Regions from separate parts of the Acidiphilium sp. C61 genome, predicted to be linked through region 2. Evidence: predicted binding sites of a transcription regulator. Region 2 holds the regulator's gene; the other holds the start of a gene.
The links. The regulator HrcA, encoded in region 2, represses chaperone genes, less so after heat shock. The targets are predictions, from matches to a motif close to GTTNGCACTCNCNNNNNGNGAGTGCNAAC.
Positions count from the first base shown of each region.

Region 1 (11,364 bases), 990 kb from region 2:
GCTTCGCGCAGAGCCCGGAAAAGCTGGAGCGGGCGATGGCGAAATTGCGCGCTGGGTTGACTTCGTTAACCTGATATTAACTCGTTCACGCTATGTTCGAAATATGGTTCTGGTCATGAGATGGATACGCCTGATCGCGGCAACCTGGGTGCTAGCCGGCGGTGTCGCGGCGGCGCGGGGGGTTTCGCCGCTGCCCGATGCGGCGCTGACGCCGGGGGCGATCAACCCCGCGGTGCGCGAGGCGACGATCGATGCGACGATCTGCCGGCGCGGCTGGACGCGGACGGTGCGACCGCCAGTGTCCTATACCGAGCCGCTGAAGAAGGCGCAGATCCGGCGCTATGGCTATGCCGATTCGCGGCCCTGGAAATACGAGGAGGATCACCTGATCCCGCTCGCGCTCGGCGGGTCGCCGAGCAGCCCGGCGAATCTCTGGCCGCAGCCGCATCTCGGGCGAGGGCAGTGGGGCTCCTTTGCGAAGGACCGGCTGGAGGCCCGGATGGCCCGGCTGGTCTGCGCGCATCGGCTGGGGCTGGATGAAGCGCGGCGGATGATCGCGCGGGACTGGAGTTCGGCGTATCGGCGCTTCATCGGCAACCGGCCGAACAATGCGCGGCTGCACGGGCGCGGCGCTGGGTATCACGGCGGATACCGGCCGTATGACCACTGGCATCACTGGCATCACTGGCATCGGCGCGACTGGTGAGGCGCGACTGGTAAGGCGGGGCGGCGCGAGCCGTCACGCTACGGCAGGTCGCCTTTTGGTGTCTGCAAATCGCGGCTGAAATTCAGCAATGCGCGGATCGTCGGGTTTCCGGATGATCCGGGACGGCGCGAGACTTCAGGCGGGGCGGTCGGCGTCGGCGCCGGTCAGCGCGCGGGCGAATTCGGTGGCGTCGAACGGGCGGAGATCGGCCGCCTGTTCGCCGACGCCGACGGCATGGATCGGCAGGGCGGCGGTTTCGGCTAGGGCGACGACGACGCCGGCGCGGGCCGAGCCGTCGAGCTTGGTGACGATCAGCCCGGTGAGGTCGACCATTTCCTTGAACGTGGCGACCTGGGCGATGGCGTTCTGGCCGGTCGTGGCGTCGAGCGTCAGCAGCACGGCGTGGGGGGCGGTTTCGTCCTGCTTGCGGATGACGCGGATGATCTTGCGCAGCTCCTCCATCAGCGCGGCCTTGTTGTGCAGGCGGCCGGCAGTGTCGATCAGCACGATGTCGTGCCCGTCGCGCCGGGCGCGGGCGATCGCGTCGAAGGCGAGGCCGGCGGGGTCGGCGTTGGCGGGGCCGGTCATTACCGGCGCGCCGGTGCGCTCGCCCCAGACCTGGAGCTGTTCGACCGCGGCGGCGCGGAACGTGTCGCCGGCGACGAGCAGGGGCCTGGCGCCGGCCTCGCCATAGGATTGGGCGAGCTTGCCGATCGTGGTGGTCTTGCCAGTGCCGTTGACGCCGACCATCAGGATGACGAACGGGTTTTTGCTCCGGTCGATATCGAGCGGCTGCGCGACAGGGGCGAGGATTTTCGCAACCTCCTCGGCCAGCGACGCGCGGATTTCGGGCGCGGAGACGTCCTGGCCGAAACGGGTGCGGCGGAAGGCGCGGATGACGCGGGCGGCGGCGGCGGGGCCGAGATCGGCGGTGATGAGGAGGTCTTCGAGCTCTTCCAGCGCCGCATCGTCGAGCTTGCGCTTGGTGAAGGTGTCGGTGATGCCGGCGGCGAGCTTCTGGGTGCTGCGGGTGAGGCCGGATTTGAGCCGCGCGAGAAAGCCGAGCGCCATCATTCTGCTCCTGCGGTCACGCCGGTGGCATCCGCGCCGGTGATCCTCGCGGTGATGAGCGCGCCCGGGGTGACGGGTGCGGAAAACCGGATCGGCGCGAAGGTTTCGGTGTGGCCGGTGGTTTCGGTTTCGGCCAGCGCGGTGACGGTGGTGCCGGTCATCGCCCGGAAGCGGGCCTCGGCGCGGCGGGCGCCGGCTTCGCGCAGGCGGGCGGCGCGGGCGCGGCGCTCGACCATCGGCAGGGCTGGGATGCGCGCGGCGGGCGTGCCCTTGCGGGCGGAGAAGGGAAAGACGTGGAGATAGTCGAGCCCGGCATCGTCGACCAGCGCGAGGGTTTCGGCGAAATGCGCCTCGGTTTCGGTGGGGAAGCCGGCGATGAGGTCGGCGCCGAGGGCGATTTCGGGGCGGAGCGCGCGGGCGCGGGCGGCGGCCTCGATGACGTGATGGCGGAGATGGCGGCGCTTCATGCGCTTGAGAATGAGGTCCGATCCGGCCTGCACCGAGAGATGCAGATGCGGCATCAGCCGGGGCTCGGTTTCGATCAGGCGCCAGAGATCGTCGTCGATCTCGGCGGGGTCGATCGAGGAGAGGCGCAGGCGCGGCAGGTCCGGCACGGCGGCGAGCAGGCGGCGGCAGAGCTGGCCGAGTTTCGGCGCGCCGGGCAGGTCGGCGCCGTAGGAGGTGAGGTCGACGCCGGTGAGCACGACCTCGTTGTAGCCATTCGCGACGAGGGTGCGGACCTGCTCGACCACGGCGCCGAGCGGGATTGAGCGCGAGGGGCCGCGGCCATAGGGGATGATGCAGAAGGTGCAGCGGTGATCGCAGCCCTGCTGCACCTCGATGAAGGCGCGGGCGCGGGTGCCGAAGCCCTCGATCAGGTGGGCGGCGGTCTGGCGGAGCTGCATGATGTCGGCGACCAGGACCGGCGCTTCCGATTGCCAGGCCTCGGGCGTGAGCTTCTCGGCATTGCCGAGCACGCGGGCGACGCCTTCGATTTTCGACCAGGCTTCGGGGTCGATCTGGGCGGCGCAGCCGGTGACGATGATTTTCGCGCCGGGGTCGGCGCGGTGGGCGCGGCGGATGGCCTGGCGGGCCTGGCGCTCGGCCTCGGCGGTGACGGCGCAGGTGTTGACGATGACGGCGCGGCCGAGCCCGGCGGCCTCGGCGTGGCCGCGCATCACCTCGCTCTCGAAGGCGTTGAGGCGGCAGCCGAAGGTGAGGATGTCGAGGCTCATGGCGCGAGCGTGGCGGCGTCCAGCTCGCCCTCGAAGACCAGGGCGACGGGGCCTTCCATCAGCACGTGGCCGTCGTCGCGCCAGGTGAGGGTGAGGGTGCCGCCGTCCATCTCGATCTCGGCGCGGCGGGCGGCGAGGCCGCGGCGATGGGCATTGACCAGGGCGGCGCAGGCGCCGGAGCCGCAAGCGAGGGTGAGGCCGGCGCCGCGCTCCCAGACGCGCAGGCGGATGCGGTCCGGCGCGTCGATCCGGGCGAAGCCGATATTGGCGCGCGCGGGGAAGAGGCGGGCGCGTTCGAGCTTCGGGCCGATCGTCTCGATCTGCAGGTGGGTCAGGTCGTCGACGAAGAAGGTGGCGTGGGGGTTGCCCATCGAGCAGGCGGCGGGGTTCTGCACCGGGCCGAGGGCGAGGCGGAGCGAGAGCGTATCCGCCGGTTCGGCCAGGGGAATGTCTTCCCAGCCGAATTTCGGCACGCCCATGTCGACCTCGACCAAGGTGGGGCCCTTGATGTCGGCGGGCAGCAGGCCGGCATTGGTGCGGATGGTGAGGTGGCGGGCGCCGGTTTCGGCGGCGAGCAGCGCGGCGACGCAGCGTGTGGCGTTGCCGCAGGCGCCGGATTCCGAGCCGTCCGCGTTGAGGATGCGCATGAAGGCAGCGGCGCTGTCGTCCGGCTCGATCAGGATGATCTGGTCGCAGCCGACGCCGCGGTGACGGTCGGCGATGCGGGCGGCGGCGGCGGGGGCGAGGTCAAGCGGAAGCGCGCGGGCATCGAGAACGACGAAATCGTTCCCGGCGCCGTGCATTTTCAGAAAGGGTCGGGTCGCTGCCATGCAGTTCGTATATGGCGTTGCGGCGCGGCGCGGAAGGGGGCGCTATTCGAGGGGGAGCGTTGCGGTGATCGCGGCGAGGTCAGGCGCGGCGCGGCGGGCGCGCAGGTAGAGAGCCGTGCCGATCAGCGCCATCACCCCGCCCTGGAACAGCGGCTGGACGTAGAAGGGCGCGTGGGGCAGCACCAGCACCGAGCGGATCAGCGCGATGGTGACGACGATCGATAGCAGGGCGACGGGCACGACCATGACGCCGCGGCGGAAGGGTTCCGACCAGCCATGGCTGGCATGGCGCGGGTTGTAGCGCAGGTTGAGCGCGGCGCAGGCGACGGCGAGCCAGACCAGCAGGATGGTGACCGAGCGGGCGACGATGCCGAAGGCCCAGCCGATATAGGTCGCCTGCACGAGGAAGAGCGAGGCGAGCACGACGGTGAGGGTGAGGGCGGCGACCGGGGCGCGGCGGCGCGAGGTTTCGGCGAAGCGGGCGGGGATCAGCCCGTCCTCGGCCCAGGCGAAGACCATGCGCGAGGTGACGACCATCTGCGGCGCGAGCGTCTTGCCGACGATGAGCGCGATCACGAGGTCGAGCGCGGCGGCCAGCGGGCGCGGTGCGGCGAGGCCGATGATGCCGGGGGCGGTGACGAGGGAGGCGTGCTTGTGGCGGATGAGGTCGAGCGCCGCCCACCAGGGCACGGCGTGCAGCAGGGCTGCGGCGACCAGCGAGAACAGCACGACCGAGGTGAGCCAGGCGATGACGATGCCGCGCGGCATCACGGTTTCGGCGCGTTCGGTCTCGCCCGACAGGGCGGGCGCGCCGGACAGCCCGCCGTAGGCGAAGATGAACAGGGTGCAGACGGCGAGGAAGGCGTGCGGGTCGAACGGCGGGGCGGCGGCCGGGCGGGTGAAGGCGATGCCGGTGCGCGCCGCGGCGGTGTGCAGCAGGGCGGCGGGGTCGGCGGCGAAGCCGATGACGCCGACGGTGAGGGCGGTGGCCACGACGAGGGCGAGCAGGATGACGACCAGGCGGCCGTAATCGCGGATGCCGGCGACATGGATGCCGTAGATGATCCAGAGCGCGGCGAGGCCGAGGGCGAGATGGCCGGGTTTCGAGAGCAGCGTGTGGCCGGCGGCGAAGCCGGCATTGAGCATCGCGTTGCCGAGGAAATTGCCGAAGGCGAAGGCGATGAAGCCCATCGCCGCGGTGATGCTGGCCCACCAGACGAAATGCAGGATGAAGCCGAGCGGCAGGTTGAGGGCGCGCACCGTCCAGACATAGGACGAGCCGGCGCGCGGCATCGCGCTGGAGAACCGGGCGTAGAGAAAGACCTTCAGGAAGATCACGAGGCCGGTCGCGAACATCGCCAGTGGCACCAGCGCGCCGATGTCGGGGTAGACGCCGAGGCTCTGGGGGACCACGAAGTTGATTCCCGCGCCGTATTCCTGGGTGACGGCGGAGGCGACGACGGCGGCGAGGCCGAGGGTTTTCGCGAGGCGGAAGCCGGAGGACGCGCTCATGCCCGGCGGGCCCGGACGGGTGCTGCGGGCTTGGGGGTGAAGACGCACCATTGCGCGCCGGGGCAGCGCCAGCATTCGGGCTGGCGGGCCTTGCAGACATAGCGCCCGTGCAGGATCAGCCAGTGATGGGCGCGGCGCAGCAGGTCGGGCGGGATGCGCTTGATCAGGCCATCCTCGACCTCGCGCACCGTCTTGCCGGGGGCGAGGCCGGTGCGGTTGCCGAGGCGGAAGATGTGGGTGTCCACCGCCATGGTGGGTTGGCCGAAGATTTCGTTCAACACCACATTCGCGGTCTTGCGGCCGACGCCGGGCAGGGCTTCGAGCGCCTCGCGCTCAGCGGGGACGGCGCCGCCGTGCCGCTCGACGAGGAGCTGGGCGAGGGCGGCGACGTTCTTCGCCTTGGACTGCCAGAGGCCGATCGAGCGGATATGCGGACCGATGCCCTCGGCGCCGAGGGCGGCCATCGCCGCCGGGGTGGGGGCGGCGGCGAACAGGAAGGGGGTCGCCTTGTTCACCGCGGCGTCTGTCGTCTGCGCCGAGAGGACGACGGCGACGAGGAGGGTGAAGGGGTCGGCATATTGCAGTTCGGTACGCGGATCGGGGTTGCCGGCGGCGATGGCGTCGAGGAAAGGGCGGATATCCGCCTGCTTCATCTTGCGCGCGGTGCGGCGGGCGGTGCTGCGCTGCTTGGGGTGTGCGGCTTCTTCGGACGGCATCGGCGATTAGTGCGGTTCGGACGGGAATTTGGCAAGCTCGGGCGCTTGCGGAACCTGGATTCGATGCGAAGATAGGGTGATGTCCGATATCGCGAGCACGGCCGTGGCGCCGCCAGGGCGGCTGATCTTCCAGGCGATGCTGACGCCGCACCGGAGCATGAGCCGGCGGGGCATGTTTGTCGTGTTCGGACTGATGGCGGTCGGCTCGCTGCTGGTGACCAGCCTGATGTGGCGGCTCGGCGCGGTCATGGTGATCGGGTTCAACGGCGCGGATCTGCTGCTGGCGGTCACGCTTTATGCGATGAACATGCGGGCGGCGAAGGCATCGGAGGCGATCGTGCTGACCGACGAGGCGCTGACCATCACCAGGACCACGCCTGGCGGCCGGCGGAGCGAGGTGCGGCTGGCGCCGGGATGGCTGCGCGTCGAGATCGAGGAGCAGCCGGGAAGCAATCCGCTCGTCTGGGTCGCGAACCGCGAGGCGCGCCACATCGTCGGGCTTGCGCTCGGGGATGCGGCGCGGCGGGATCTGGCCGGCGCGCTGCGCGAGGCGATCCAGCGGATGCGCTCGCCGCGGTTCGACAACCCGCAGACACGGGGCTGAGTTCCGCCGGGGGGCGTTGCCGCCGGCGCCGGCGGCGTGTTCATTGCGGCTCTCTCTTCGCGGAATTCCGGCATGAAACTCCCCTTACTCGCGCTCATCGTCGCGAGCTTCGCCATTGGCACGAGCGAATTCGTCATCGTCGGGCTGGTGCCAGAGCTCGCGCGTGATTTCTCGGTCTCGATCCCGCGCGCGGGGTTCCTGGTCAGCGCCTATGCGCTGGGTGTCACCTTCGGCTCGCCGTTCCTCGCGGTGCTGGTCGGGCGGTGGCCGCGGCGGGCGGCGCTGCTCGGGCTGATGGGCGTGTTCGTGCTGGGCAACGCGCTTTGCGCGTTGGCGCCGGGCTATGACACGATGCTGGCGGCGCGGGTGGTCACCTCGTTGTCGCACGGGGCGTTCTTCGGGATCGGCTCGGTCGTCGCGGCGGAGCTGGCACCGCGGGAGAAGCGGGCCCGGGCGGTGGCGCTGGTGTTTCTCGGCCTCACGCTCGCCAATGTGCTTGGCGTGCCGGCGGGCACGATTCTCGGCCAGGCGGCGGGGTGGCGGGCGACCTTCTGGGTCGTGGCGGTGATCGGCCTTGTGGCGATGGCGGCGATCGCGCTGCTGCTGCCGCGCGACCTGAGGGCCGGATCGGCCAGGCTGCTGAACGAGGTGCGGATTCTCGGACGCTCGCAGGTGCTGCTCGCCATGCTGATGGCGGTGCTGAGCTCGGCGAGCCTGTTCAGCGTGTTCACCTATATCGCGCCGATGCTCGAACGGGTGGGCGGGCTGTCGCCGCATTGGGTGAGCGTGGCGCTGCTGGTGTTCGGCGCCGGGCTGACGGCGGGCGGGCTGCTCGGGGGGCGGCTTGCGGACCGGCAGGCGGCGCGGACGATCATCGCGACGCTGTCGACGATCGCGGTGCTGCTGGTGGCGCTGCGGGCGGTGCTGCCGTTCGGCCTCGTGGCCGTGGTGGTGATGGCGGGCTGGGGGATGGCGGTGTTCACCCTGGTCTCGCCGTTGCAGACGCGGGTGATCGATCATGCGCGGGATGCGCCGAATCTTGCTTCGACCATCAACCAGGGGGCGTTCAATCTGGGCAATGCCGGCGGGGCGTGGCTGGGCGGCGCGGCGCTGGGGGCGGGGATCGGGTATCGCGGCCTGCCGCTGCTGGGTGCTGCGCTCGCGCTGATGGGGCTGGCGGTGGCGGCCTGGGCGTTCGGGCTGGAGCGGCGGCGGGGCTGAATGGCGGGACGAGGGCACTGCATCCGGTCCGAGAGGATCGGAGAGTGCCATAGAAAAAGTGCCATAGAAAAAGCCGTGGGGTTGCCCCCACGGCTTTCCTTGTTCCGGGCCGGAGCCTGGAGCGGTGGATCAGAAATCCATGCCGCCCATGCCGCCCATGCCACCCATTCCGCCATCGCCACCGGCGGGGGCCTTCTTTTCCGGACGCTCGGCGACCATCGCTTCGGTCGTGATGAGCAGACCGGCGACCGAGGCGGCGTCCTGCAGCGCGGTGCGGACGACCTTGGTCGGGTCGATGATGCCGGCCTTCACCATGTCCTTGAACTCGCCGGACTGGGCATCGAAGCCGAAGCTGTACTCGTCGTTGTCGAGCACCTTGCCGGAGATCACGGCGCCGTCTTCACCGGCGTTCTCGGCAATCTGGCGCATCGGCGCGAGCAACGCCTTGCGGATGATGTCGATGCCGAAGCGCTGGTCGTCGTTATCGGCCTTGAGCTTGTTGATCGCGAGCGAGGCGCGGGCGAGGGCCACGCCGCCACCCGGGACGATGCCTTCCTCGACGGCGGCGCGGGTCGCGTGCAGCGCGTCGTCCACACGGTCCTTGCGCTCCTTCACCTCGGTCTCCGAGGCGCCGCCGACGCGGATGACGGCAACGCCGCCAGCCAGTTTCGCCAGACGCTCCTGCAGCTTCTCGCGGTCGTAGTCCGAGGTGGTCTCCTCGATCTGCGCGCGGATCTGGTTGCAGCGGCCGGTGATGTCGGACTTCTTGCCGGCACCTTCGACGATCGTGGTGTTTTCCTTCTCGATCAGCACCTTCTTCGCGCGGCCGAGCATGTTCAGCGTCACGGTCTCGAGCTTGATGCCGAGATCTTCGCTGATGACCTGGCCACCGGTGAGGATCGCGAGGTCTTCCAGCATGGCCTTGCGGCGGTCACCGAAGCCGGGCGCCTTGACGGCGGCGATCTTGAGGCCGCCACGCAGCTTGTTGACGACCAGGGTGGCCAGCGCCTCGCCCTCGACGTCCTCGGCGATGATCAGCAGCGGCTTGCCGGACTGGACGATGCTCTCGAGCAGCGGCAGCATCGGCTGCAGGCCGGAGAGCTTCTTCTCGTGGATCAGGATGTACGGGCTGTCGAGATCCGCGACCATCTTTTCCGGGTTGGTGATGAAGTAGGGCGAGACGTAGCCACGGTCGAACTGCATGCCTTCGACGACGTCGAGTTCGGTCTGGATGCCCTTGGCTTCCTCGACCGTGATGACGCCCTCGTTGCCGACCTTCTGCATCGCCTCGGAGATCATCTTGCCGATCTCGGCTTCGCCGTTGGCGGAGATGGTGCCGACCTGGGCGGTTTCGCTCGGGGTCGTGATCTTCTTCGTGCGCTTCTTGAGCTCTTCGACGATGGCGCTGACCGCCTTGTCGATGCCGCGCTTCAGATCCATCGGGTTCATGCCGGCGGCAACCGCCTTCGCACCCTCGCGGACGATCGCCTGGGCGAGGACGGTCGCGGTGGTGGTGCCGTCACCGGCGAGGTCGTTGGTCTTCGAGGCCACTTCGCGCACCATCTGCGCGCCCATGTTCTCGAACTTGTCGGCGAGTTCGATTTCCTTCGCGACCGTCACACCGTCCTTGGTGATGCGGGGCGAACCGAAGCTCTTCTCGATGACGACGTTGCGGCCCTTGGGGCCGAGGGTGACCTTCACCGCGTTGGCGAGGAGGTCGACACCGCGAATGAGGCGCTCGCGGGCGTCGGCCCCGAAACGGACGTCTTTAGCAGCCATGAGTAACTTCCTTTATACGATATCGGAGGGGAAACCGGGGGTGATCAGGCGGCCTTCTTCTTGGAAGCCGTACCCTCGATGATGCCCATGATGTCGGATTCCTTCATGATCAGCAGCTCTTCACCGTCGATCTTGACCTCGGTGCCCGACCACTTGCCGAACAGGATGCGGTCGCCGGCCTTGACGTCGAGCGCGACGATGGCGCCGGTCTCGTTACGGGCGCCCGGGCCGACGGCGATGACTTCGCCTTCCATCGGCTTTTCCTTGGCGGTGTCGGGGATGATGATGCCGCCGGCGGTCTTTTCCTCGGCATTCAGCCGGCGAACGACCACCCGGTCGTGCAGGGGACGGAATTTCATGTGGCTCGCTCCTGACTTCAGAAGTCTGTTGCAACAGTATCGGGCTCAGCAGCGCCGGCCCTTTCGATAGGCACCGGATGCTTGCTAGCACTCTCTCCGGGAGAGTGCCAAAGGGATAGGGTTACGGGCGGAGGATGTCAAGCCCGGCAGCACTTGCCCATGATGAGTGCTAAAGTATTGATAAGAAATATTTTTCTTGCCAAACCCCGGGGCTGTCATGGCATCGTCATGGTCTGGAGGAGCGGACTGCCACGGCCCGCCAATGACAGCGCGACGGAGACAGACCATGATGATGAGCCGACAGCTCGAGGGATACCGGCTGACAACCGCGGAGATTCTCTACCACCTGCCCGACCATCCGGGCGTTCTGCAGAGTTACGTTTGGCAGGACCTCGATATCGCGCCGCGCTATCCGGTGCTGCACCAGTTCCTCGATTTCTGGAGCCGGCAGATCGAGGGCAGGCTGCATTCGGTGCGGGTGGGCACCGCCGCGCTGATCACGCCCGGGGAGATGCGCAGCCCGCATATGTTCCAGCTTCACTGAGGGGCAGGTGCGCGCCGCGCGGCGGACTGCGGCGAGCGTGGCGCCGAGGTAACACAATTACCGGAATTGCAGCCCTGCGGTGCGGTTAAGGATACGTTCAGTCATCCATGCGATAACATGCGTGGCGCAAGGGTGACTGTGATGGCGGGCGTGACGCGACAATTTCTTCTCGTTCTGGGTGTGGCGCTGGGCGTTGCGTCGTCGGTCGTCGCTGCCCGCGCCGACGGGGTGAACCCGGCGATCGTGGCGAGCGAGACCAGGATCTCGCTCGGGGTGACGGCGAGCGGATATACCTATCGCGAGAGTGGCGGGATCGATCGGGAAAGCGGCGTGCTGCCCGGGTTCAGCGCCGGAGTCTCGCGGCTCGGGCCGGCGTTCGGGCTGCCCGATATCTATACCGGCGTCGTGTATGATTTCTCGGGCGGGGCGCTCGGATATCAGGGATATCTCCAGGGTGGCGCCGGCGTGCCGCGACCCTATGACCAGTCGGACAGCGCGCGGTTCAATCATGTCGAGGTGCAGCTTGGCACCGCGGTGCCGCTGGGCCGGGCGACGAGCGTGATCCCCTTCGTCGCGCTCGGGTATCAGAGCTGGTCGCGCAATATTGGCGGCAGCGGCGGGTATGGCAGTTTCTATCACGCGGTGCTGGCGGGGGTTGGCGCGAAACTCGACTACGCGGCCTCGGGGCGGCTCGTGCTCTCGGCGGCGGCCGAGGGCCTGGCCGTGCTGGGCGGCGGGGTTTCAACCCCGGCGCTCGGCCTTTCGGGCGGGTTCGGCGCCAGCGGCG
Region 1 is NZ_CAJHNI010000005.1:1,785,791-1,797,154, forward strand. Features, by position in the region: gene HUW10_RS11195 (aminotransferase class I/II-fold pyridoxal phosphate-dependent enzyme) at 1-74, shown strand, start outside; gene HUW10_RS11200 (hypothetical protein) at 116-706, shown strand; gene ftsY (signal recognition particle-docking protein FtsY) at 842-1,777, opposite strand; gene mtaB (tRNA (N(6)-L-threonylcarbamoyladenosine(37)-C(2))-methylthiotransferase MtaB) at 1,777-3,012, opposite strand; gene dapF (diaminopimelate epimerase) at 3,009-3,842, opposite strand; gene HUW10_RS11220 (APC family permease) at 3,885-5,354, opposite strand; gene nth (endonuclease III) at 5,351-6,007, opposite strand; gene HUW10_RS11230 (DUF2244 domain-containing protein) at 6,150-6,674, shown strand; gene HUW10_RS11235 (MFS transporter) at 6,747-7,895, shown strand; gene groL (chaperonin GroEL) at 8,025-9,674, opposite strand; gene groES (co-chaperone GroES) at 9,719-10,033, opposite strand; gene HUW10_RS11250 (usg protein) at 10,251-10,577, shown strand; gene HUW10_RS11255 (hypothetical protein) at 10,719-11,364, shown strand, end outside.
Region 1: the regulator HrcA is predicted to act here: its motif matches at 10,117-10,145, upstream of groES (co-chaperone GroES).

Region 2 (11,364 bases):
GTTCTCCTTCATCGCCGAGGACGTGCGGCACATCCTGGCCTCGCTCGGCGTGCGGCGGCTCGAGGACGTGATCGGCCGGACCGACTTCCTGCACCAGATCTCGCGCGGCTCCGAGCTGCTCGACGATCTCGATCTCAATCCGCTGCTCGCCCAGGCCGACCCCGGCCCCTATGCGCGCTTCTGCACGTTGCAGGGCCGCAACGAGGTACCGGAGACGCTGGACGCGCAGATGATCGAGGATGCGACACCGTTCTTCGAGCGCGGCGAGAAGATGCAGCTGCAATACGGCATCCGCAACACGCATCGCGCGATTGGCACCAAGTTCTCGGGGCAGATCGTGCGGCGCAAGCGCGGCGCCGACCTGCAGGCCGACCACGTTACCGTGCGGCTGCGCGGGGCTGCGGGCCAGTCGCTCGGCGCCTTCGCGGTGCGCGGGCTCAAGCTCGAGGTCTTCGGCGATGCCAACGACTATGTCGGCAAGGGCCTGTCGGGGGCGACCATCGTGGTGCGGCCCGCGCCGTCGTCGATGCTTGTCAGCCAGGATAACACGATCATCGGCAATACCTGCCTCTATGGCGCAACCTCCGGCCGGCTGTTCGCCGCCGGCCAGGCGGGCGAGCGCTTCGCGGTGCGCAATTCCGGCGCCGTGGCGGTGGTCGAGGGGGCAGGGTCGAATGCCTGCGAATACATGACCGGCGGAACGGTCGTGATCCTCGGCCCGGTGGGCGACAATTTCGGCGCCGGCTTCACCGGCGGCATCGCCTTCATCTACGATCCCGCCGCCGAATTCGAGATGCGGATCAACCCCGACACGCTGCTCTGGAACCGGGTGACGGAGACCTACTGGGCGCAGCATCTGCGCGACCTCGTGACCGAACACGCGCGCGAGACGCAGAGCCTCTACGCCGAGCGCCTGCTCAACGAATGGGAGCGCACGCTGGCGCGGTTCTGGATGGTGGTGCCGCGCGACTATGCGCGCTTCCTGCCGGTGCCGATGACGGCGCCGGCGGCAGCGAAGATTCCTGCCGAGTAATCGGCAGGAATACCTTCAACCGAGATGCGCTGCGGCGAACTGCCGCAGCGCCCGGTAGCGGTGGCTGATCGCCGATTTCTCGGCCTTGTCGAGTTCGGCGAAGCTACGCGTCTCGCCGAGCGGCACGAAAACCGGGTCATAGCCGAACCCGCCGGCGCCGCGCGGTGCCGGGGCGATGCGCCCGCGGCACCAGCCGAGATAGGTGAAGGTCCGCCCTTCCGGTGTCGCGAGGCAAATCGCGGCGGCGAAGGCGGCGCGGTCATCCGCCCGGCTGGCGGCGATGATGTTCGCCATCGCCGCTTCATAGCCGCCCGCCTCCTGCGCAAATCGCGCCGAGCGCACGCCTGGCGCACCGCCGAGGGACGCGACCTCCAGCCCGGAATCATCCGCGATCGCCGGCAGGCCGCTCGCTTTTGCCGCCGCCAGCGCCTTGATCCGCGCATTGCCGGCGAAATCCGGCGCATCCTCCGCCGGCTCAGGCAGGCCGAGCGCGCCGGAGGATGCACAATCGAGCCCGTGCGGGGCCAGCAGCAGGGCGAATTCGGCGAGTTTGCCCGCATTGTGGGTGGCGATCACCACACGCTGGCCGCGTTCGAGCCGCATGGCCGCCTCAGGCCGCATCGAGGGCCGCGCGCTGGGCCGCGAAGAGTTCTGCGGTGCCCTTGCGGGCAAGGCCGAGCAGGGTGCCGAAGGTTGCCTCCTCGAAGGTGGCGCGCTCGGCGGTCGCCTGGATCTCGACGATGCCGCCCGTGCCGGTGAGGACGAAATTGGCATCCGCCTCGGCATTGGAATCCTCGGCGTAATCGAGGTCGAGCACCGGCACGCCCCCGAACACACCGCAGGACACCGCCGCAACCTGGCCAATCAGCGGGTCGGTCCCGATCACGTTCGCCTTGTGCAGCTTGCGGATCGCCAGCGCGAGCGCGACCCAGGCGCCGGTGATCGCGGCACAGCGTGTGCCGCCATCGGCGTTCAGCACGTCGCAATCGAGGGTGATGGTCATCTCGCCCAGCGCCGTGCGGTCGATCACCGCGCGCAGCGAGCGGCCGATCAGCCGCTGGATTTCCTGCGTGCGGCCGGATTGCTTGCCACGCGCCGCCTCGCGGTCGCCGCGGGTGTGGGTCGCGCGCGGCAGCATGCCGTATTCCGCCGTCACCCAGCCCTGGCCGGCACCGCGCAGGAAGCCCGGCACCCGGCCCTCCACGCTCGCCGCGCACAGCACCTCGGTGCCGCCCATGCGGATCAGTGCCGAGCCTTCGGCATGGTGGGAGAAGCCGGTGACGATCTCCACCTGGCGCAGCGCATCGGCCGCGCGGCCGCTCGGTCTCTTGATTTCGGGCATCGGTCCACTCCTGTCGGAAAAACGTGTCGCTTGATTTTCGCCCCGCGATACCCGACTCTGGCGCCATGGACCAGACATCCAAGCGTTCCTCCGCCCGCACCGGTCGGCCGAAGCCGGCGATCGGGCCGATGCGCCTGCCGCCGGGGCTCGATGAACGCTCCGCCGCGGTGCTGCGCGAAATCGTTGAACAATATGTCGAGACCGGCGAGCCGGTGGGCAGCCGCACGCTCTCGCGCCTGCTGCCGATGGGCCTGTCGCCGGCGACGATCCGCAACGTGATGGCGGACCTGACCGATGCCGGGCTGCTGTTCTCGCCGCACATCTCGGCCGGACGACTGCCCACCGAGCGCGGCTTGCGCCTGTTCGTCGACGGGTTGCTGCATTTCGGCGAATTGTCGGACGAGGAGCGCGAGCGGATCGAGGCCGCGCTCGCCCAGTCCGGCCGGTCGATCCAGGACACGCTGACCGAGGCCTCTGCCCTGCTCTCGGGCCTGTCGCAGGCGGCGGGGATCGTGCTGGCGCCGAAATCGGAAGGGGCGGTGAAGCATATCGAATTCGTGCCGCTGAGTTCCGGCCGCGCCCTCGTCGTGCTCGTCTCGGCGGATGGCCAGGTCGAGAACCGGGTGATCGAAACGCCGCCCGGCGTGCCGCCCTCGACGCTGCAGGAGGCGAGCAACTACCTCAATGCCCAGCTCTCCGGCCTGTCGCTTGGCGAATTGCGGGTTCGCGTCGCCGATGACATGAAGGCCGACCGCTCGGCGCTGGACGATCTCGCCGCCGGTATCGTCGAGGCCGGTCTCGCGACCTGGTCGGCCGAGGGCAGGGGCGGCTCGCTGATCGTGCGCGGCCAGGCGCGGCTGCTTGCCGATGTCGACCAACTGGAAAAACTCGCCTCCGTCCAGCAGCTCTTCGAGCGTCTGGAAGCGCAGGAGACGATGCTGAAGCTACTCGATCTCGCCGAGCGGTCCGACGGTGTGCGCATCTTCATCGGCGCCGAAAGCGGGCTGTTCGGCGCCTCCGGCATGTCGATGGTCGTCGCCCCGGCGCGCTCGCGCGACGACCGCATCGTGGGTGCGATCGGCGTGATCGGGCCGACGCGGATCAATTATGGGCGCATCATCCCGGTGGTGGACTATACCGCGCGGGTGATCGGGAGGCTGCTGGGATGAGGCGAATTGGGAAACGGCTGCCGCGTGGCGGCTTCAAGCGCAATGCGGCGGCGGCTTTCGGGCTGCTACTCCTGCCGGCCCTCGCACAGGCAGCGCCGCGCGTCATCCCCGTGCGCGATGCGCGCGCGGTCTATCGGGTGAGCCAGCCCGGCCGCCCCGAGCAGACCTGGGCGGTGCGGTTCGATGCGGCTGACGGCCTGGTGCGAGCGACCAGCCTGTCCGGCACGCCGATGCCGATGACCGTCCTGCTCGACCTTCACGACGGGCGGGCCCAGCTCGTGCTGACGCAGATGCACGCGCTGGTGAACGTTCCTGGCGTTGCCGGCGCCATGGCGCGGGTGATGGCGATGCAGGGCGCGCATTTCACCCCGCTGGGGCCGGCAACCATCGCCGGAATGCGCTGCACCCGCTACCTCGTCCTGCGGCGCAACGCCTCGGGCACCGCCTGCCTGACACCGGATGGCTTCGCCCTCGCCGCCGCGGGTGGCGACACACACGGGCATGTGAGCGTCGAGGCGCTGTCCTTGCGCCTTGCCCCGCAACCGGCGAGCGATTTCGCGCCGCCCGCCGGCTATTCGCAGGTCACCCTGCCGCCATCGATGCTGGCGGGGTTGCTCGGACAATAGAGCATCACCCGATCAGATGGAGTCATATGATCGAATAAAGATGCTCTGTTTCCAAATATGGTAGAGCACGACATCCGATCCGAACGGATCTGAAAGCGTTCCAAACTGCGACAGGATACGATTTCTTCGCCCGTTATTTTCATTACTCTCGTTTTTATTTCAAAAATGTTTGATCCAACATGGCAAGATACAGATTTTCCGTTGTCGCCTGTGCGCGCTGGGAGTCGCCATTCATCGTCGAGTGGCTGAACTACTACCGATCGATCGGCTTCGATCATGTGTTCCTCTACTGCAACGACGACGATCCAAGGGAACTCTACGGCACGTGTCTGCCGTTCGTTCTGGGCAATGATCCGTTCGTCACCTTCCGGCATTATCCGGTGCAGGGCGAGCAATTGCGGATGTACAGTCACTTCCTGCGGCACGACCGGGACCTGACCGAATGGGTCGGCTTCTTCGACATCGATGAATTTCTGCGCCTGCCGCCCGGCCTGACGATCGGGCAGTTCGTCGGCGGTATCGGCGCGCCGGCGGATTGCGTGCTGTTCAACTGGATCTTTTTCGGGCCGAACGGGCATCGGGACGCGCCAGGAGGCAGCATTCTCGGCGACTACACGCGTCGCCAGAAGATCATTCACCCGTTCACAAAATATGTGGCCCGGGCGGATGTGCTGACGGGATCGCAACTGCACGACGTCGCGACAGGGAATGGCTTCTGGCACAGCCCGATCAGCCATGTCGACGGTCCTGTTCGGGTTGTGAATGCGATCGGCGAGGACATGTCGCGCTATTACGAAGGGTTTCCCGAGGCGTCTGCGGCATTCGCCAACGATCCGGGCCGCAGCGCCGCCCTGCTCGCCACGGCGATGGTCCATCACTACGCATTCCGCACGGAAACCGCCTTTGTCGAACGGGCGAAGCGCGGCCTCGGCGGCGCGTTCGGCGACCAGACCATCTGGAGCGACCTCGCCGCCGGTGCTGGTTTCGCTTCGTTTCTGGCTGGTCTTCACGAGATCGAGGACCGCTCGCTCGCGCATTTCTGGCCGGATCTGCTCGGCAAGGCCCGTGCCACGACCATCCCGGTGACCGGCCAGCCCGGCCTGCCGGCGAGCCGGGGGAAGGTCGCGACCCAAAGCTCGATCTCGGCCTGGTCGGCGGGGTCGTCACCCGAAGCCGATGCGATCCGGGCGCTGAACGGCGTGATCGATGGCCGGGGCAAATTCCACACCGATCTCGACGATGTCCCGTGGTGGCGGGTCGATCTCGGCGCGGTTCACGGCATCAGCGCGGTCAAGCTGTTCAACCGCATGGAGTTGCCGGCCATCGCTGCGCGGGCGAACCGGCTCGCCATCGATATCGGCTTCGATCCGGACCGCCTCATCGAGGTGTTCCGCCGCGAGAGCGAAGCCCCGTTCGGCGGCGCCGATGGCCAGCCGCTGGTCTTCGCGCCCGCGATCCCCATCCCTGGCCGCTTCGTGCGGATTCGCCTGTTGGAGAAGAATTACCTGCACCTTGATCAGGTGGAGGTGTATGGCGAGGCGCTGCCGCTGGCCTCCCATCCCTGAAATCGGGGGTGGTTTCGGCGTGATTGCGGATGGCTGGCACATCGCGGATCGGGCGCGAACGCGATGGGCAGGGATGCTGGAGGCCGTCTCCCCGGACAAGGCAGGGTTGGCTGGCCGGTCGGGCCCGGTTTCGGCCGGTTCGGAAACAACCCTTGCCATGAACCCGGCTTTGCGCCATTGAGAGAGAATCAATGGGTTGATCCGCGGTGCGAAAAACTGCGTGGTCCCTCATCCACTGATAAACGGGCGCCGGCCGGGTCGCGACAGCGGGCCGTAATGCGCCGAACCGACTCGGCCAGGCTGCGGGCATGTCGCAGCCAGCCTACGAGACAAGGACCGATGACCGCGCTTTCCGTCGCACAATTCTCAAGCAGCGCCTGTCCATCCGGCGCTTCATGCGGCCAGCGCACCAGTCCTTGACCATGTTTCGAACAATCTTGCCCCAACATCCGCGCCCGCAGGCAGGTGACCCCACGGTCCCGCCGCCGGCGCGCAGGAGTTTTTCCCCAAATGACCAAGACCATGCTCATCGACGCCAGCCACGCGGAGGAAACCCGCGTGGTGGTGTTGGACAACAACCGCCTCGATGACTTCGATATCGAAACCGCCGACAAGAAGCAGATCAAGGGCAATATCTATCTTGCCAAGGTCATTCGCGTAGAGCCCAGCCTGCAGGCCGCCTTCGTCGAATATGGCGGCAACCGGCACGGCTTCCTCGCCTTCGCCGAAATCCACCCCGATTATTACCAGATCCCCGTTGCCGACCGGCAGAAGCTGCTCGAACTCGAAGCCGAGGAGGCCCGCCGCCGCGTCGAGGCCGAGGAGGCCGAGGATGCGCGGGAGGCGGCACTCGAAACCGGCCGCCCGCCCCAGGTCACCGAAATCCCGATCGCCGATGCGCCGCCCGCTTCAGCAGGTGACGATACCGAAACCGCATCCGGCGATACCGAAGAGGCCGCGCCGCAGCCGCAGGACGCCGGTTCCGCAGACATGCAGGACGCCGAGCCGGCCGAGCCGACCGAAGGCGTCGCCACCGATGCCGCCGCCCCCGAGCAGATCGGCGGTGATGACGGGGTCGACGGCGCGGAAGAGGCGCGGGAGCGCCGGCGTGCCCGCGCCCTGCGTTCCTACAAGATCCAGGAAGTGATCCATCGCCGCCAGATCATTCTGGTGCAGGTGGTCAAGGAGGAGCGCGGCTCGAAGGGCGCCGCGCTGACGACCTACATTTCGCTGGCCGGCCGTTTTTCCGTGCTGATGCCGAATTCGCCCAATGGCGGCGGCGTTTCGCGCAAGATCACCTCGCTGGCGGATCGCCGGCGGCTCAAGGAAGCGGTGTCCGAGCTGGACGTGCCCCATGGCATGGGCATGATCGTCCGTACCGCGGGCGCCAACCGGCCGAAGCCGGAAATCAAGCGCGATGGCGAATACCTGCTGCGGCTGTGGGACGATATCCGCGAGCGCACCCTGGCCTCGATCGCACCCGCGCTGGTGTATGAGGAAGCCTCGCTGATCAAGCGGACCATCCGCGACGTCTATACCCGCGATGTGGACCAGGTGCTGATCGAGGGCGAGGAGGGCTTCCGCTCCGCGCGCGATTTCATGCGGATGCTGATGCCGACGCATGTGAAGAAGGTTCAGCAATGGAGCGAGCGGCAGCCGCTCTTCGCCCGCCACAATGTCGAGCAGATGCTCGATCAGATGTTCCAGCCGACGGTGCAGCTCAAATCGGGCGGCTATCTGGTCATCAACCAGACCGAGGCGCTGGTCGCGATCGACGTGAACTCCGGGCGGTCGACGCGCGAGCGCAATATCGAGGATACCGCGCTGCGCACCAATCTGGAAGCGGCCGACGAAGTGGCGCGGCAGCTGCGCCTGCGCGACCTTGCAGGGCTGATCGTCGTCGATTTCATCGACATGGAGACCCGCAAGCACAATGCGATGGTCGAGCGCCGGCTGAAGGATGCGCTGAAGAACGACCGCGCGCGCATCCAGGTCGGCAGCATCAGCCATTTCGGCCTGCTGGAGATGAGCCGCCAGCGGCTCCGGCCGTCGCTGGCCGAGACCATGCTGATCCCGTGCCCGCATTGCCAGGGTGTCGGCCATGTCCGCAGCACGGCGAGCACGGCGCTGGCGGTACTGCGCGCGATCGAGGACGAGGCGGCCGGCCGCGCCGCCGAGCTGCTGGTGCACCTCACACCGGATGTCGCGCTCTATATCTTCAACCACAAGCGCGCCCAGCTGGCCGCCATCGAGGCGCGCTTCGGCATGCAGGTCGCCTTCGTGGCCGATGGCACGGTACCTGCCACCTTCAAGATCGAGAAGGTGAGGACGCACGCCGCATCGCGGCCGCAGGAAGCGCCGGTCGCCGCACAAAGCGCGCCGGTCGTCGAGACCGAGGAGGTTGAGGCCGAGGCCGAGGCGCCGGATCAGGGCGATGAGGCCGAGGCGCCGGTCGCCGACGCCGCCGGCAAGGCCGCAGCGGACGATGGCGAGCGCCGCCGCCGTCGCCGCCGCCGCCGCCGTGGCGGGCGGCGCGAGGAGCAGCCCGTGCTGCCCGGCGCCGAACAGCCGGACATGACCGAGATGCCGGCTGAATTCGCCGTGCGGCTTGACGAGACGCTGGGCCAGGACCGGGGCCGGCGCCGGGCGATGCGGGATGCCGTGCCCGAAACCATGACCGAAACCATGACCGAAACCATGCCAGCGCCTGTGTCGGAGAGCGATCAAGAAGCCGCGCCCAAAAACGCACAGGAAAACGCACAGGCAACCGTGGCGGAGTCGGCACAGGCCTCCGCGCCCGAGCCGGAAGCGGAACCCGAAGCCGCAATCCCAGCTTCGGCGAATGTGGTGGAATCGCTCCCGGAAGAGGCCGCAGCGTCGGCCGAGCCGCAGGCGAAGCCGAAGCGCCGCGCCGCCGCCACCCGCACCCCGGCAAAGACGCCGCGTCCCCGCCGCACAAAGGCGAAGGAGGCCGCATCCCCCGAGCCACAGGAGCCGGTCTTCACCGACATCGCGGATATTTTCGAAGCGGCGGAGAGGGCTGAAGCCGCCGCGCCGAAACCCGCCCGCCGGCCCCGGCGGACCCGTGCCACGAGTGCAGCGGAAACCGCTTCATCCGAGCCCAGCGCCGGAACCGAAGCCGCTGCTGCGGCGGAAAACGGTCTCGCCCTCGCCGCACCCGAGGCGCCCGCACCTGAGGCAGCAATGGCCGCCGATCAGGCAGCCGAGGCGCCGCGCGGCCCGGCGGTCCAGCCGGTCGTGATCGGCGCCAGCGAAGCCGCACCCGCCCAGCGCAAGCGCGGCTGGTGGAAACGCCCGGCCTGACCACGCCGAAACCGGCCGGCTCCCCAACCAGAGCATCCTTATCCGATCAGATGAATCCCATCTGATCGGATGATGCTCTGGTTATCAAAAAGATAGAGCGCTGTATCCGATCCCTTAGAGCACTTTCCGATCCTTTCGGATCGGATGTAGTGCTCTATCATATTGATAAATAGAGCATCTTTATCCGATCAGATGATTCCATCTGATCGGATGATGCTCTAGGATCGGAACGTGCTCCAGGGGAGCCGGCCTTATTTCACGCCTGGTGCGGTGCCGGGTGCGGAATTGCGTTTCGACCTGACGGCGTCGTAGCGAGCGATATTCCTGCGCTGCTCCGCGAAGGTGCGCGCGAAGACATGCCCGCCGGTGCCAGTTGCAACGAAATAAAGCGCGTCGGTCGTCGCCGGATGCAGCACGGCGCTGATCGCGGCAAGTCCTGGCGCGCAGATCGGGCCGGGCGGCAGTCCCTTGTGGCGATAGGTGTTGTAGGGGCTTGCCGTGGCGAGATCCCGCTCATCGACCCGGTGGGGAAGGGCGGTCGCAGCCCCCTTGGTCACGGCGTAGATCACCGTGGGGTCGGCCTGCAGCTTCATTCCCCTGGCCAGCCGGTTCTCATAGACCCCGGCGATTTTCGGCAACTCGGCGGCAAGCGGCGTTTCAAGCTGCACGATCGAGGCAAGGATCAGCGCCTGCCGTTTCGTCGCCACCGGCAGGCCGGGCGCGCGGGTGGCCCATTCCTTTACCAGCGCCGCCTGCATCGCCGCCTGCATGCGTGCGACGATGGCAGCGCGCGCCGTGCCATAGGTATAGTCGTAGGTTTGCGGCAGCACGCTGCCTTCGGGCGGCGGCGACACCTGGCCGGTTGCGTGCGGCAGGGCGTTCAGGATCGCCGCGATCCGAGCCGATGTCAGCCCCTCGGGAATCGTCGCCTTGAACTGGATTTCCGGTGCGAAGCGCAGCGTGTGCAGCACGGCGCGCAGGCTGGCATGATCGGTAAAGCGGAAATCGCCGGAACGGATGGGGCCCTGGCCGCGTGTCAGAAAGGCGGCGATCTCGAATAATCGCGCCGAGCGTATGGCCTTCTCGCGCGCCAGCAGCCTCGCCACCTGATGCGTGCCGCCGGGGGGGATAAAAATGTCGGAAGTGACAGGCAGCGGGCCCGGGCCGTCATAGAGCTGACTGGCCGCCATTCTGCCCATCTGCAGCAACACCAGCACGGTGAGCAGCAGAAGGATCAGGCGCCACGGGCCGCGCATGCGAAGGAAAGCCTGGCTCAGCCAGGCTTGCGGAACAGGATCGATGCGTTGGTGCCGCCGAAGCCGAAGCTGTTGGATAGCACGATATCGATCTTGCGCTGCTGTGCTGTGTGGGCCACGCGGTCGATCACGCTGGCGCGGCTCGGCTCGTCGAGGTTGAGGGTCGGCGGGGCGACGCCATCGCGCAACGCGAGGATGGAGAAGATCGCCTCGACCGCGCCGGCAGCACCGAGCAGATGGCCGGTCGCCGATTTGGTGGACGACATTGCCACGTTCCGCGCCGCATCGCCGAACAGGTTCTCGACCGCTTCGAGTTCCAGATCGTCGCCCATCGGCGTCGATGTGCCATGGGCATTGATGTAGTCGACATCGGCGGCAGTGAGCCCGCCCGATTTCAGCGCCGCCTTCATCGCGCGGAACGCGCCGTCGTGATGCGGAGCGGGGGCGGTGATGTGATGCGCATCGCCGGACATGCCGTAGCCGGCGATCTCGGCGTAGATCTTGGCGCCGCGCTTCTTGGCGTGCTCGTATTCCTCGAGGAACAGCACACCCGCGCCTTCGCCCATCACGAACCCGTCGCGATCCTTGTCCCACGGGCGGGACGCGGCCTTGGGGTTGTCGTTGAAGGCGGTGGACAGCGCGCGGGAGGCGCAGAACCCGGCAATCCCGATCTCGCAGACCGCCCCTTCGGCGCCGCCGGCGAGCATGATGTCGGCATCGCCGAGGGCGATCAGCCGCGCCGCGTCGCCAACCGCGTGAACCCCGGTGGCGCAGGCGGTGACGGCGGAATGGTTCGGCCCCTTCAGACCGAACCGGATCGAGACATGGCCGGAGACGAGGTTGACCAGGGCGGACGGAATGAAGAAGGGCGACAGGCGGCGCGCCCGGCCTTCATGAACCATGATCGAAGCATCGTAGATGGTCTGCAGCCCGCCGATACCGGAGCCGATCATCACGCCAGCGGCATAGCTGTCCTCGTCCGTCGCGGGGGTCCAGCCGGAATCTTCCATCGCCTCGACGGATGCCGCCATCCCGAGATGGATGAAGCG
Region 2 is NZ_CAJHNI010000005.1:2,773,303-2,784,666, forward strand. Features, by position in the region: gene gltB (glutamate synthase large subunit) at 1-1,033, shown strand, start outside; gene rdgB (RdgB/HAM1 family non-canonical purine NTP pyrophosphatase) at 1,049-1,636, opposite strand; gene rph (ribonuclease PH) at 1,644-2,375, opposite strand; gene hrcA (heat-inducible transcriptional repressor HrcA) at 2,441-3,544, shown strand; gene HUW10_RS15850 (hypothetical protein) at 3,541-4,170, shown strand; gene HUW10_RS15855 (glycosyltransferase family 2 protein) at 4,350-5,735, shown strand; gene HUW10_RS15860 (ribonuclease E/G) at 6,246-9,059, shown strand; gene mltG (endolytic transglycosylase MltG) at 9,311-10,315, opposite strand; gene fabF (beta-ketoacyl-ACP synthase II) at 10,333-11,364, opposite strand, start outside.